3 regions of the Lysobacter cavernae genome follow, and region 3 is predicted to be linked to each of the others. Evidence: riboswitches for the same ligand, from Rfam matches in the RefSeq annotation. Region 3 holds a riboswitch; each other region holds the start of a gene.
The links. Region 3 has a riboswitch for cobalamin ahead of btuB (TonB-dependent vitamin B12 receptor). Riboswitches for the same ligand answer to the same signal wherever they lie in the genome.

Region 1 (4,990 bases), on a different contig from region 3:
CCTTCTTCCACGCGTACATGTACATCGACGACAACTGGCCGATGTTCGGGCTTTCGATGAACAGGTTCAGCGACTGGCTCTGGTCGATGAACGCACCGCGCTCGGCGGCCATGTCGATCAGCGAGCGCATCGGCAGTTCCCACGCGGTGCGATAGACCTGACGCAGCGATTCGGGGATCTGCTCGATGCCCTGGATCGATCCTTCGGCCATCTTGATGCGGTCACGCAGTTCCGGTGTCCACAGGCCCAACGCCTTCAGCTCTTCGGCCAGGTAGCGGTTGACGACGAGGAAGTCGCCCGACAGCGTCTCGCGCTTGAACAGGTTCGACACCTGCGGCTCGATGCACTCGTAGCAGCCGGCGATCGAGGCAATCGTCGCGGTCGGCGCGATCGCGATCAGCAGCGAGTTGCGCAGGCCGTGCTTGGCGATGCGTGCACGCAGGCCGTCCCAACGCTCCGGGTTGCTCGGCATCACGCCCCAGGCCTCGAACTGCAGCTCGCCCTGCGCCGCGCGCGTGTCGGCGAAGCCGGGGTGCTTGCCGCGCTCCAGTGCCAGTTCATTGGAGGCCGACAGCGCGTGGAAATAGATGGCTTCGGCAATCTGCTTCGACAGCGCCCGCGCCGGTTCCGAGTCGAACGGCATCCGCAGCTTGAAGAACACGTCCTGCAGGCCCATCACGCCGAGGCCGACCGGGCGCCACTTCAGATTGGCGCGGCGCGCGGTCTCGATCGGGTAGAAATTCAGATCGATCACGCGATCGAGCTGGCGCATGGCCAGGCGCACGGTCTGCGCCAGCTTGTCGAAGTCGAAGCGACCATCCTCGCCGTGCACCGGGCCCTCGGCGAAAAGTTCGACGTGGTGCGACAGGTTGATCGAGCCGAGGTTGCACACTGCGGTCTCGTCCTGCGAGGTGACTTCCAGGATCTCGGTACACAGGTTCGACAGGTGCACGACATTGCCGGAGAGCAACGTCTGGTTGCAGGCGCGGTTGGACTTGTCCTTGAAGTTCATCCAGCCGTTGCCGGTCTGCGCCAGCGTGCGCATCATCCGCGCGTACAGCTCGCGCGCCTTGACCTGCTTGGTCGCCAGGCCGGCGAGTTCGGCGGCGTGGTAGGCATCGTCGAAGGCCTCGCCCCACAAGTCGGTCAGTTGCGGCACCCTGGCTGGGTCGAACAGCGACCAGTTACCATCGGCCTCGACCCGGCGCATGAATTCGTCGGGGATCCAGTTGGCGAGGTTGAGGTTGTGCGTGCGCCGTGCCTCGTCACCGGTGTTGTCGCGCAGTTCGAGGAACTCCTCGACGTCGGTGTGCCACGGCTCCAGGTACACACAGGCCGCGCCCTTGCGCTTGCCACCCTGGTTGACCGCGGCGACCGAGGCGTCGAGCGTCTTCAGCCACGGCACGATGCCGTTGGACAGGCCGTTGGTGGAACGGATCAGCGAACCGCGCGAACGGATGCGCGAGTACGACAGGCCGATGCCGCCGCTGAACTTGGAGAGCTTGGCCACGTCCATGTAGCGCTTGTAGATGCTTTCCAGCGAGTCTTCCGGCGAGTCGAGCAGGAAGCAGCTCGACAGCTGTTCGTGGGTGGTGCCGGAGTTGAACAGCGTCGGTGAGGACGGGATGTAGTCCAACTGCGCCATGCGCCGGTACAGCGCGAGTGCATCGCCGATGTCCCCGCTCAGCGCGCAGGCGATGCGCAGGAAGAACTGCTGCGGCGTCTCGATCACCGTGCGCGCGGTCGGGTGGCGCAGCAGGTAACGGTCGTACAGCGTGCGCAGGCCGAAGTAGTCGAAGCGCGCGTTGAGCGAGTGGTCGATGGCGTCGTTGAGCTTGCGCGCGTTGGCCTGCACGAAAGTCAGCAGGCACTCGTTGATCAGGCCCAGCTCATGGCCGCGCTGCACCGACTGCGAGAACGCATGGATCTCGATGCCGGCGACTTCCTTCTCGATCACGCCGGCCAGCAGGCGTGCGGCCAGGCGGCCGTACTCGGGTTCCTCGGCGGTCAGCAGCGCGGCGGTGCGGATCGACAGTTCGTCGAGCTCGCGCGTGGTCGCGCCGTCGTACAGGCCGGAAATCGTGCGCGTGGCCACGCGCATCGGGTCGACCGCGAACAGGCCTTCGCCGTTGCGCGTCACCGCGCGCACGATCTTGTTGAGGTCGACCGGTTCGCGGCGGCCGCTGCGCTTGGTCACCGTCATGGTGAGGTTGGCGGCGGGCGGGGTCAGGGCGAAGCCCGGTTCGGCATCGGTGGGTGCACGGTTCGGCGCGGCGGCGGTCGCGGTCGCCGCGTGAGGCGCTTCGGTCAGGGTGGTCATGGCAAGGCTCCAGTGCGTGGCGCACGGCTCGTCGTCCTTTCCCTCGAGGGACGACGCACGAAGACGCGGACGCACCATCGGACGCACCGCGAATGCGGCGCCGACGGCACGGCCACGCCCCCGCGGGCGCGGAGTCAGGAGGATGGAGTGCGGGTGTCGCTCAGCCCGAGACGGGCGAACGCGATGCCGGGCATCGCGGAGCGACACCGACCGTCTTCCCTCCGAAGACTCCCTGGCCGGTCACCGCGCGGTGTGCATCGCGCGGCTGTCGGCAGGTCTTCGGACTTATGGACACGGGATCGGGCTTTGACCCTACAAACCTTCCCACCTACTGGCCGTCGCTTCCCAGGGGCGATGCCCCCAGTGCCATGACGGCGGTCGTTTCCACTTACCGCTGCGGGGCAGTGCCGGCCTTGGACGCTGATGTCCGCACCGGGCTTCCCTTTTCAGCCGACCGCAAAGTCGGCACCGACGGCCACAACATAGTGGGGTCATCATGATCCGTCAACGCAAAATCTTGTGAAGACGCGGCAGGCCTTGCTGCACCGGCGATTTGCCGCGCGGCGTCGCGGACGGGACAATACGCGCCCTTGCGCCGGCCTCTGCGGCCGCGCCAACGCCGTCTCGTCCGGCCTCGAACCACGGAAGCGCCCATGTCCATCCTCCGCATGACCGACCTCGACCTGCGCGGCAAGCGCGTGCTGATCCGCGAAGACCTCAATGTGCCGATCAACGAGAACGGCCGCATCACCTCCGAGCAGCGCATCACCGCGGCGTTGCCGACGATGAAGCTGGCGCTGGCGAAGGGCGCGGCGGTGATGGTGACCTCGCACCTGGGCCGGCCGAAGGAAGGCGTGTGGAGCCAGGCCGATTCGCTGGCGCCGGTGGCCCAGCGCCTGTCCGAGCTGCTCGGCATCGACGTGCCGCTGGTCAAGGATTGGGTCGACGGCGTCGATGTGGCGCCCGGTCAGCTGGTCCTGCTCGAGAACTGCCGCATGAACGTCGGCGAAGGCAAGGACGACGAGGCTTTGTCGAAGAAGTACGCCGCGTTGTGCGACGTGTTCGTGATGGACGCGTTCGGCACCGCGCACCGCGCCCAGGCCTCGACCCACGGTGCGATCAAGCACGCCACGGTCGCCGCCGGCGGCCCGCTGCTGATGGCCGAACTCGACGCGCTGGCCAAGGCGCTCGACAACCCGGCGCGACCGCTGCTGGCGATCGTCGCCGGCTCCAAGGTCAGCACCAAACTGGAACTGCTGGCGTCGCTGGTCGGCAAGGTCGACCAGCTGATCGTCGGAGGCGGCATCGCCAACACCTTCATTGCTGCGATGGGGCATGGCGTCGGCAAATCGCTGGTCGAAACCGACCTGATCGGCACCGCCAAGAAGATCATGGCCGACGCCAAGGCGCGCGGCGCCGACATTCCGCTGCCGGTCGACGTCGTCGTCGCCCCGGCCTTCGCAAGCGACGCGCTGGCGACGATCAAGCCGGTCGACCAGGTTGGTGCCGACGACATGATCCTCGACATCGGGCCGGAGACCGCCACGCGCTACGCGCTGATGATCAAGGATGCCGGCACCGTGGTCTGGAACGGCCCGGTCGGCGTGTTCGAGTTCGAGGCCTTCGGTCGTGGCACCGAGACGGTGGCGCATGCGATCGCCGAGTCGCGCGCGTTCTCGATCGCCGGTGGCGGCGACACGCTGGCCGCCGTGGACAAGTACGGCATTGCCGACGACGTGTCCTACATCTCCACCGGCGGCGGCGCGTTCCTCGAATTCCTCGAAGGCAAGGAGCTGCCGGCGGTCGCCGCGCTCAAGCAACGCGCCTGAAGCCGCTCCTACGCCCGAAGGAAAGTCCCCTTGGGGGACAGAAGCGAAGGAGACGTTCTTGAAGCCCACCCTGTTCTTCGATCTCGACGGCACCCTGATCGACTCCGCCGTCGGCATCACCCGTTGCGTCGCACATGCGCTGACGCAGATGGCGCACCCGGTGCCGCCGCAGGACGAACTGCGGCGCTGGATCGGCCCGTCGCTTCGAACCAGCTTCGCACCGCTGCTGCACGATCCGGCTCGGGTCGAGCAGGCGGTGCTGCATTACCGCGACCGTTTCGAGAGCCACGGCTGGGCCGAGCACCAGTTGTATGCGGGCATTGGCGAGGCGATCGAGGCACTGCACGCCGCCGGCCATCGCCTGGCCGTGGTGACCGCCAAGAATGAGCCACATGCGCGCAAGATCGCCGCGCACCTGCCGTTCGGCCATCGCTTCGAGGACGTGATTGGCGCGACCGAGGACGGTCGCATCAGCGACAAGGACCAGCTGATCGGCGAGGCCCTGCGTCGTCTCGACCTGGCGCCGGACGCGTGCTGGATGATCGGCGACCGCCGCATGGACATCGAGGGCGCACGCCACCACGGCCTGCGCAACATCGGCGTGCTGTGGGGCTTTGGCGGCGAAGCCGAGTTGCGCGCGGCCGGTGCCGATCATCTGGCGGACTCGCCGGCGCAATTGCCGGGCCTGATCGCGGCCTGACGACGGCCGGTGGCTGATGCCGCCGGGGCTGTGAGCGTCATCATGGATTGCCGACAAGGCTGGGCGTAGCGTCCGCGGGCGGCCATGAGGCCGCGTCAGATCCGGGAGGCTGCATCATGCGTCGCACAAAGATCGTGCTCA
Region 2 (4,990 bases), on a different contig from region 3:
CGCTCGCCACCGGCTTCATCCCGACCGCACGCCCCCCGTGATCGCGCAGGGCGTGGACCAGGGCCACGCTGGCGATCGACTTGCCGACGCCGGTATCGGTTCCGGTGACGTAGACACCGGCTACAAGGGGGGCGTTCGCAGGCATCGGCGCATCGTAACAGCCGCCCGCAGCGCTGCTAGACTCGACCCGATGAGCTTCTCCGCCACCGCCCTCGCCGGCAGCAAGCCGGACCAGTACACGCAGTTGCTCGCGCAAGCGCGCGCGTTGCTGCACGGCGAACGCGACCGCGTCGCCAACGCCGCCAACCTGGCGGCGCTGGTCTATCACGCGTTGCCGGCACTGAACTGGGTCGGTTTCTATTTCTTCGACGGCCGCGAGCTGGTGGTCGGTCCGTTCCAGGGCCTGCCCGCGTGCGTGCGCATCGCGCTCGACAAGGGCGTGTGCGGCGCCGCGGCCTCGACCCGGCAGACCCAGCGCATCGCCGACGTGCACGCCTTCCCGGGGCATATCGCCTGCGACTCGGCTTCCAATTCCGAACTCGTCGTGCCGCTGGTCGCGGCCGACGGCGCATTGATCGGCGTGTTCGATCTCGACAGTCCGCAACTCGACCGCTTCGACGCCGACGATCAACACGGCCTCGAGGCGATCGCACTCGCCTTCGTGGAGTCGCTGGCATGAGCACTGACAAGCTGCGCAACATCGGCCCCAAATCCGCCGCCTGGCTGCGCCAGGTCGGCCTGCGCACGCACGAGGACCTGGCCGCGGTCGGCACGGTCGAGGCCTTCATGCGGGTCAAGCGCGCCGGCTTCAAGCCGACCTTGAACCTGCTCTACGCGATCGAAGGCGCGCTGCTCGACTGCCACTGGCAGGAGATCCCGGACGAGCGCCGCAGCGAGCTGATCCTCGCCGCCGACGCCGCCACCGCCCTGCTGCCGGCGCCGCGCAACCGCCCCGCCGCCGGACCGGTGCGGACCACCGTGCTGACCGAGGACACCGTGGCGATGCCGCCGCTGTTCGACGAGCCCGAGCGCGGCGACTGACACGCGCTTTTGGCCGCCGCCAGCGGATCGCGTAGACTGCGCGCGCTTCGAGGTGACCCGGCGGCGTCCTGCCGACGGGTTGAAACGGGAAGCCGGTGACGCCACGCCCAGCGTGGCCAGCCCGGCACTGCCCCCGCAACGGTAAGCGAGTCGAATCGCGGCACACGCCACTGTCTGGCAGCTCCTCCGGGAGCGGCCGGCCCTGAAACCAGGGCCGCACGGGAAGGCGCTGCGATCGGAGGTTGCCTCCACTCGCGAGTCCGGAGACCGGCCTCGGTGCACGACTGATTGCGATGCGGAGGGCGTCGCGGCGGCGACGTCGGCGTCCCGTGCGCCTGCAACGCAGCCCCGAGTTCTCCACGCGATTCCCCCTCGCCCGCGCGGCCCTGCCGTGCGCCGGAGAACCCCAGATGTCCCTGCGAATCCTGTCCCTCACCGCCGCCTGCGCGCTGGCCCTGCCCGCCGTCGCCCGGGCGCAGGACGCCACCGACCTCGACCAGGTCTTCGTCACCGCCAACCGCACCGCGATCAGCGCCAATGACGCGCTGACCCCGGTCGAGGTGATCGACCGCGAGCAGATCCAGCGCAGCCAGGCGCGTTCGCTGCCCGACCTGCTGCGCGGCCGCGCCGGCATCACCGCGTCCAACCAGGGCGGCCAGGGCAAGCTGACCACGCTGTTCCTGCGCGGCAGCGAGTCCGACCACGTGCTGGTGCTGGTCGACGGCATCCGCATCGGCTCGGCCACTTCCGGCCTGGCATCGTTCCAGGACCTGCCGGTGGAGATGATCGATCGCGTCGAGATCGTCCGTGGCCCGCGCTCGAGCCTGTACGGCGCCGACGCCATCGGCGGCGTGATCCAGGTGTTCACCCGCCGCGACCGGGGCGCGTTCGTGCCGCGCGTGCGCGTCGGCGGCGGCAGCAACGGCCTCACCGAATACGGCGTCGGCTTCGGCGGCAGCGGCGGCCGTGGCTGGTTCGGTGCCGACTACCAGTACCGCCACACCCAGGGCATCAACGCCTGCAACGGCTCCAGCACGCTGTTTGCCGGCTGCTTCACCGAGGAGCCCGACCGCGACGGCTACACCGCCAACGCGCTGTCGCTGCGTGGCGGTCTTGATTTCAACGAGCAGTGGAGCCTGCAGGGCCACACCCTGCGCAACGAAGGGGACAACGAGTTCGACGGCAGCTTCTACAACCGCTCCGAGACCGTGCAGCAGGTGATCGGCGGCACCCTGCGCTGGCGCCCGTCCGACCGCATCGACCTGCACCTGACCGCCGGCCGAAACGTCGACGCCTCGGACAACTTCGCCGACGAGTTGTACATCGACACCTTCAGCACCGACCGCGACAGCGCCACCTTGCAGGGCGACTTCGGCATCGGCCGCGATCAGCTGCTGAGCCTGGGTCTGGACTGGCTGCACGACCAGGTCGAAAGCACCACGCAGTACGACCGCACGCAGCGCGGCAACCAGGCCGCCTTCGTCCAGTACCAGGGCCGTTTTGAAGCAGGAACGCTTGGCGAGCAGTCGCTGGAAGCCAGCGTGCGCCGCGACGACAACGACCAGTTCGGCGGCCACACCACCGGCAGTGCCGCGTGGGGCCTCGGCTTCGCGCAGAACTGGCGCGTCACCGCCGGCTACGGCACGGCCTTCCGCGCGCCGACCTTCAACGAGTTGTACTTCCCGCCGTTCGGCGGCTTCGCCAGCAGCAACCCCCACCTGCGCCCGGAAGACTCGAAGACCTGGGAACTGGGCCTGGCCTACCAGGCCACCACGTTCACCGCGCACCTGGATGCCTTCGACACCGATGTCGACGACATGATCGCCTACGACGCCTCGATGGGCGTGCCCAACAACATCGACCATGCGCGCATGCGCGGCGCCGAACTGGGCATCGACACGCAAGTGCTGGGCTGGACCGCGCGTGGCGCCATCAGCTACCTCGATGCCGAGAACCGCTCGGGCGTCTATGCCGGCAATGAACTGGCGCGCCGTGCCCGCAACAGCGCGCGCGTGGACCTGGATCGCGCCTTCGGTACATTCCGCGTCGGCGTGACCGCCACCGGCGAAGGCGCACGCTTTGATGACGTCGCCAACACCCGCCGCATGGGCGGCTACGGCACGCTCGACCTGCGCGCCGAGTACGCCTTCACGCCGTCATTGAGCTTGCAGGCACGCGTAGCCAACGTCTTCGACCGCGACTACGAGACCGCCTCGTTCTACAACCAACCCGGGCGCGAGTGGTTCCTGACGCTGCGCTACGCGCCAGCGCAGTAAGCGATACGGCACCTGCCCGCCGTCGTGGATCACGGCGGCGGGTATGTTGCCGTCAGGTGCCCGTTCGCGCCCTGACACCGAGTCGCCGCGGCTCACTGGCGAAACACCACGGCCAGCAGGCCCATCACGCCGAGCAAACCGATCAGCGTCGCCAACACCGTCGCCGGCGACCACGGCATCGGGCCGTAATGGGCGCGCAACCGGCCCATGTTGCGGCGGTGGTCCCAGGTCGCAACGACCAGCGCGATGATGCCGCTGCCGATCATCACCATCGCGAAATGACGCGGCCCGAACAGGCCGGTATGCACGACCTTCTGGTCCTGCTGCAGGTACTGGAAGAACTTGTAGATGGTGAAACCAAACGAGATCAGCGACACCGCCGTGCGCACCCACGCCATCATCGTGCGCTCGTAGGCCATGCGCGTGCGGTCCAGCGCCAGCGCGGTCGAGTCCGGCAGAGCGGCCGGATTCATCTTGTCATTGCTCATGTCTCAATCCTTCCTTTTCGACGCAAGGCGCCCTGCCTGAAACGCCCCCATTGCAAGCGATCCTAGGTCGCAAGGGACGATTGCTCAAGCGCAAATTGCTTGAACAACATTCATGCAATATCCGTAGCAGCCGCACTCTCGCGCTGGCCATCCAGCACCGCCATCCGGGCATGCAACGCGCGTTCGACATTGCGCCATGCGTCGCTGCCCAGCAGCAGCCGCAATGGCGGCGAGGTCGAATCGGCACAGGCGATGATCGCCTGCGCCATCCGCTGCGGATCGCCGAGCCGTGGCAGGCGCCCCATCGCATGCAGGCGCAGCAGGTTGCCGACGCTGGTGCGCTGGTAATCGTCGATCTGCGTCTGCGCGGGCACGGAGCTTCGATCGAAAGCGGTCGCAATACGCCCCGGCTCGACGATGATCATCTGGATGCCGAGCGGTGCAACTTCTTGCGCCACGCTCTCGCAATATCCCTCGATGCCCCACTTCGCCGCCTGGTAGCAGCTCAGTGCGGGCAGGCTCATCTGTCCGTTCTCGCTCGACACCTGCACGATCCGGCCATGCCCCTGCCTGCGCAGGTGCGGCAGTGCGGCGCGGATCAGGTGGATGGGACCCAGCAGATTGACCGACAGGTGCGCGGCGATCTGTTCATCGCTCGCTTCTTCGGCGGCGCCGACCAGCGCATAGCCGGCGTTGCTTGCGACGACATCCAGCCCGCCCAGGGCAGCGACGGCCTCATCGACCGTTGCACGGATGGCGGCATGGTCGGCCATGTCCAGCTGTCGCACGATGAGCCGGTCCGGATGCTGCCGCGCCAGATCGTCCAGCGCATCGAGCTGGCGCACCGTGGCCGCCACGTGATCGCCACGCGCCAGCAACTGCTGCGTGATGGCCCGCCCCAGTCCGCGGCCGGCACCGGTGACCAGCCAGCGCTGGCTCATGCCACGACGCTCCCGGAGCGCGTCGCAAGCGCATCCACCGGCCGGCTAATCGGAATCACCCGCACGGGTTGCCCACCTTCGCGGAGCATCTGCGCTTTCCAGTGGTAACGCGGCTCATCCTGCGTGGTCAATTCGAATCGTGCGTGCAACAGGAACACCGTCAGGAAGGCCATCAGCTCCACCAGCGCGAAATGCTTGCCGCCGCAGATGCGCGGCCCAAAGCTGAAGGCGGTGTTGACTCCCG
Region 3 (4,990 bases):
GGCCAGCAGGATCAGGATGGCCAGCAGGGCGGGTTGCGAGACGCGGATGACAGAGCCAGGGTCCATGGTGTCCTCCTACAGCGTCGCCAGAAACGCGATCAATGCCTGCTTGTCGGCGTCCGGCAGGTCCTCGCCGAAGCGGTGGCCGTCGTTCTCGATGGCGTCGGTGCAGGTGCTGTAGACCTCGAACAGCTTCGGATGCCGACGCAGCGTCGGCACCAGCTGGCCCGGATCCTTCAGCAGCTGATCGGCGACCGTGCGCAGTTCGGCAAAGGCCGCGTCGCCTTCCTGGGGCCCCAGGCTCGTACGCAGTTTCTTCTGCAGCACCTGCGGGTGCAGGCGCAGGCTGACCAGGTCGCCGAGGAACTGCTTGTGCTGGAAATTGCCCAGCCGTCCCGCGCTGCTGCCCTTGGGCACGACGATGGTGAGCCCGGCGATCTGTTTCTCCTGGCCGTCCTCGACCAGGCGCAGGCCCGCCACCAGCGGCACGTCGAGGTCGAAGCGGGTGATCTTCGGCTCGCGCCGCGCCGGGTTCAGCATGGCCTGCATCGAGGCGACGTACAGCTTGAAGCGGCCGTCGACGCTGGGGTCGTAGGCCCAGCACACTGGCGCCTTGTCATCAGGCACCGGCTGCCCACGCGCGTCGACGTAGGCGTTGCGGTAGAAGAAGTTCTCGCGGTGCCTGGGCTGGCCGCACAGTTCCGGCCCCAGCGCGTTGTTGTGCATGAGCGGTGCGTGCGCCCACAGCGACAGCAACGAGATGTTGCGGTAGTAGCCGCGGCCGCCGTCGTGCGGCTCGCTGAGGCTCGGGTCCGGCGGTCGTGCGCGCAGTGTTTCCGAGCCGTATTCCTGCCAGATGTGGCCGGCCATGTGGTTGGAATGCAGCCCGCGGCAACGGTTGCTGCCGACTTCGGAGACGAAGGTCGTCATGTCGTTGCCGAGCCAGTCGGCGCGCAGGCCGGTCTTGGCATCGATCGCGCGGAAGTCGCGGTTGCGGAACGCGCCGCCGGCCGACTCCGGCACGCTTGAATGGCAGCGCGCGCAGTTGGCCGCGAACACCTCGTGGCCGCGCGTGACCGCACCGGTGCCGAAGTCCTTTTCGAGGTCGGTTACCAGGTCGTCGTGGCGGTAGCGCGCGCCCGGGTTGGCGGCCTTGCGCGCGGTCTCGCGCGCCGTGGCCAGGTCGGTGGCGTGTGTTTCGGACGAATGCAGGAAGGCGGCGATGTCGCCAAGCCGGTCCTCGATCGCGCGGAACGCCGGGCAGTCGCGGCGGCACTGGCCGATGTCGAATGGCGTCTGGCCGAAGTTGCGGCCCTGCGGATCGAGCTGGCGCAGGTCGGTGAGGTGGTTGAGCCAGCACTGCTCGGCGCAGGAGCCGATGTTGAAGTACACGCGCTGGATCGCCTCGTTGGCACCGATCGAATCTTCGCCGCCCTTGAGGATGTGGTGCACGGTTTCCTGCTGCGTGCCCTTGCGCCAGCACTTGCTGTCACGCCCCGGCTCGCACCAGCACGCGGCTTCGCCGTCCTTGCAACTGGCGACTTTGCGCCACTTGTCGACGACTTCGCCGGAGAAGGTCGGGCGCTGGTGCAGGTTGATGATCGCGTTGATCGTGCCCGGGTTGTTGATCTGGTCGTTGGGAATGGCCGAGGTGTCACTGGTGCCGGGCCGCGCATGCGCGAACATCTGGTACTCCAGCGAGTCGTGCGGCATGCCCGAGGCCAGCATCTCGGAGATGCGCAGGTACTGGTTGCCGATCGCGCCCTTGATGTTGGCCCAGGTCGGATTGGCCGGGTCCTTGGGCGGGTTGAGCGGGTCGAAGGCGATATGGCACGAGCCGCAGCTGGTGCCGATCAGGAACGGCGGCTCGATCGAGCCGTCGGCGAGGCGCCGCACGCGCGCATCGGCGGACTGGGGAGTGCTCGAGAGCGTGCGGCTGTAGCCCTCCCAACTGGCGAGCCGGCCATTGATCGCCAGCCAGCGCGCCTTGTCGAAGCGCGGGTTCGGGAATTTGCGGAACCCCAATGCGCCCGTCGAGGTGCCGAAGGCGAGGTCGCAGGCCGATTGGCGCGGGTCCTGGTCGCGGCGGTGCGGGTCGTCCGCTGCCATCGGCGCGTCGACGAAGTCGCAGGCCGGATCGCGGTAGCCCGGCTTGCCGACATGCGCGAGCAGTTGCGCATCGCCAGGACACCACTGGAACCCGTAGGTTTCGTCCAGGCTCCGGGCCGGGCAGCCGTTGCTGCCGGGCAGGCAGCAACCGGGGTCGTTGATCAGGCCCCAGGCGGCGAAGCGGTCGTCGCGGCGGTCGGCGCGCAGCACGCGGAACCAGTCGATCAGGATGCCGACGCGCTGCTGGAACACGTAGGTGTGGAAGCGCGAATTGCCGCCGGTGGCCTTGTACCAGATCTCGCGGCCGGCGCGTTCGGAGGCGGACAGGCCGGCTTCACCGGTGTAGAAGCCCGGCGCATCGCGTACTGGTGCGGTGCTGGCGACGGGCATTGCCGCGGTCGGCGCGGCGCTGGCGGTCGTGGCGGGAAGAGCTGTCGCCACCGTCGCGGTGTGTCGTGCGGAAACAACAGCTAGTACCCCCACGACAATCAGGACGCCCGCGGCGGCGATCCATGCGGTCCGTTTCATCGTTTCTCCTCCACACAGCCGAATGCATGCCGCACGCGGCCCGTTGGGCGTCACTGTGCAAACCAACGCCGTGGCAGAGGCCGAACGGCCATCGCCGCGGAAGAGCGCGCCGTGATGAAGCTGCTAAGATGCGCGAGCCTGAGGTGACCGCTGGCCTGGCCAGCGGTTGAAACGGGAATCCGGTGCGCTTTGGTCGTGCATGCACGGCCGGCAATTCCGGAGCTGCCCCCGCAACGGTAGGCGAGACAACGATCCGCATCACCGCCACTGTGCACACGCATGGGAAGGCGCGGACCGGAAGGCTGCAAGCCCTTTCACGGCTTGACCTTCACTCGCGAGCCCGGAGACCGGCCTTTGTGCGACCCGACACGCGGTGGGCGATGTCATGGGGCGCATGCCTGGCGCGTGTCGCATCCAGACCTCCTTCCGCCTGTCCTTAGCCATCGATTCCGCGCGGGCAGGCGCGGCCAAGGAGTGTTGTTCGTGAATTCGTACCGTTTGTCTTTCCGCCAATCCGCATTGGCGGCCGCGCTGTCGTTCGTCATCACCGCCCCGGCCTTGGCCGAAGGCGCCGCCACCGACCTCGACCAGGTTGTCGTCACCGCCACGCGCACCGCGCAGACCCAGGACCAGACCCTGGCCGCGATCACCGTGATCGATCGCAGCGAAATCGAACGCCTGCAGCCGAACTCGCTGCCCGACCTGCTGCGCGGCCGCGCCGGTATTTCGCTGGCCAACAACGGCGGTCCTGGCAAGGCGACCTCGCTGTTCCTGCGCGGCACCGAGTCCGACCACGTGCTGGTGCTGGTCGACGGCATCAAGATCGGCTCGGCCACCAGCGGCGGCGCGTCGCTGCAGGACATCCCGGTCGAGCAGATCGAACGCGTCGAGATCGTGCGCGGGCCGTTCTCCAGCCTGTACGGCTCCGAAGCGCTCGGCGGCGTGATCCAGATCTTCACCCGACAGCCGCAGGGTGCGTTCGCACCGACGCTCAGCGCCGGTATCGGCAGCTATGCCAGCCAGCGCCTGGCCGCCGGCGTCGCCGGTCGCGGCAATGGCAGCGTTGACGAGCGCGGGGGCTGGTACTCGGTCAATCTTGCCCACGAGAACATCGACGGCATCAACGCTTACCGCGGCACGCGCAATTTCGATCCGGACAAGGACGGCTACCGCAACAACTCGGCGACCGTGCAGGGCGGCTACCGCTTCAGCCCGCAATGGGACGCCGAAGCGCGCCTGTTCCGAGCCGAGGGCTACAACGAATACGACGGCAGCCTCAACAACGAGGCCGACACCGTGCAGCAGGTGCTCGGTGGCCGCGTGCGCTACACGCCGAGCGAACGCCTCAAGCTGACCGCCAGCCTGGGCAGCAGCGCCGACCTCAGCGAGAACTATCTCAACGGCGTGTACTCGTCCAACTTCGATACGCGCCGCGAGCTGGGTTCGCTGCAGGCCGACATCGGTGCCGGCACCGGTCTGCTCAGCTTCGGCTACGACTGGCAGCGCGACGAGGTCGACAGCAACACCCGCTATGCACGCGACCAGCGCATCAACCGCGGCCTGTTCGGCCAGTGGCAGCAGAGCTTCGGCGCGCAGTCGTTGCAGGCCAGCCTGCGTCGCGACGACGACAGCCAGTTCGGCGGCCAGACCACTGGCAGCGTGTTGTGGGGCTGGGACTTCACCGACGCACTGCGCCTGGGCGCCAGCTACGGCAGTGCGTTCAAGGCGCCGACCTTCAACGAGCTGTATTTCCCCGGTTACGGCAATCCCGAACTGCAGCCGGAGACCTCGAAGAGCTTCGAGCTGAGCCTGCGCGGCGAGCACGGCTGGTCGCTCAACGCGTTCGATACCAGGATCGACGACATGATTGCCTACGACGTGACCCTCGGCGATTTCGGCGGCCCCAACAACATCGACCGTGCCCGCATCCAGGGCTTCGAGGCGGCCGCCGATACCACGCTCGTCGGTTGGGACCTGCGCGCCAGCGCCACCTGGCTGGACCCGCGCAACGACGGCAACGACCGCAACCGCGACAACATCCTGCCGCGGCGCGCGCGCCAGAGCGGCCGTGTCGATGCCGACCGTCGTTTTGGCGATTTCAGCATCGGTGCCAGCGTGACCGGCGCCGGCGAGCGTTACGACAACCTGTCCAATACCACGCGCCTGGGCGGCTACGGCCTCACCGATCTGCGCGTGGGCTATGCGTTCAATACGGACTGGAACCTGCAGCTGGCCGCCAACAACGTGTTCGACAAGCAGTATGAAACCGCTGCGCTCTACAACCAGCCCGGCCGCAACTACCTGCTGACCCTGCGTTACCGACCCGCTCGCTGAGCGGGCGTCCATTCGCCAC

Region 1: it holds a riboswitch for cobalamin, as region 3 does, so the genes downstream of both, ACFOLC_RS07515 (ribonucleoside-diphosphate reductase subunit alpha) here and btuB (TonB-dependent vitamin B12 receptor) in region 3, are expected to answer to the same signal.
Region 2: it holds a riboswitch for cobalamin, as region 3 does, so the genes downstream of both, btuB (TonB-dependent vitamin B12 receptor) here and btuB (TonB-dependent vitamin B12 receptor) in region 3, are expected to answer to the same signal.

The regions. Positions count from the first base shown of each region.
Region 1 is NZ_JBHRXK010000003.1:75,318-80,307, forward strand. Features, by position in the region: gene ACFOLC_RS07515 (ribonucleoside-diphosphate reductase subunit alpha) at 1-2,203, opposite strand, end outside; cobalamin riboswitch at 2,574-2,808, opposite strand; gene ACFOLC_RS07520 (phosphoglycerate kinase) at 2,974-4,149, shown strand; gene ACFOLC_RS07525 (HAD hydrolase-like protein) at 4,208-4,849, shown strand; gene ACFOLC_RS07530 (hypothetical protein) at 4,966-4,990, shown strand, end outside.
Region 2 is NZ_JBHRXK010000002.1:116,708-121,697, forward strand. Features, by position in the region: gene bioD (dethiobiotin synthase) at 1-145, opposite strand, end outside; gene ACFOLC_RS04970 (GAF domain-containing protein) at 191-679, shown strand; gene ACFOLC_RS04975 (TfoX/Sxy family protein) at 676-1,041, shown strand; cobalamin riboswitch at 1,075-1,331, shown strand; gene btuB (TonB-dependent vitamin B12 receptor) at 1,452-3,317, shown strand; gene ACFOLC_RS04985 (YidH family protein) at 3,410-3,805, opposite strand; gene ACFOLC_RS04990 (SDR family oxidoreductase) at 3,916-4,746, opposite strand; gene ACFOLC_RS04995 (cytochrome P450) at 4,743-4,990, opposite strand, start outside.
Region 3 is NZ_JBHRXK010000004.1:359,036-364,025, forward strand. Features, by position in the region: gene ACFOLC_RS11320 (hypothetical protein) at 1-66, opposite strand, end outside; gene ACFOLC_RS11325 (hypothetical protein) at 76-2,637, opposite strand; cobalamin riboswitch at 2,762-3,007, shown strand; gene btuB (TonB-dependent vitamin B12 receptor) at 3,121-4,971, shown strand.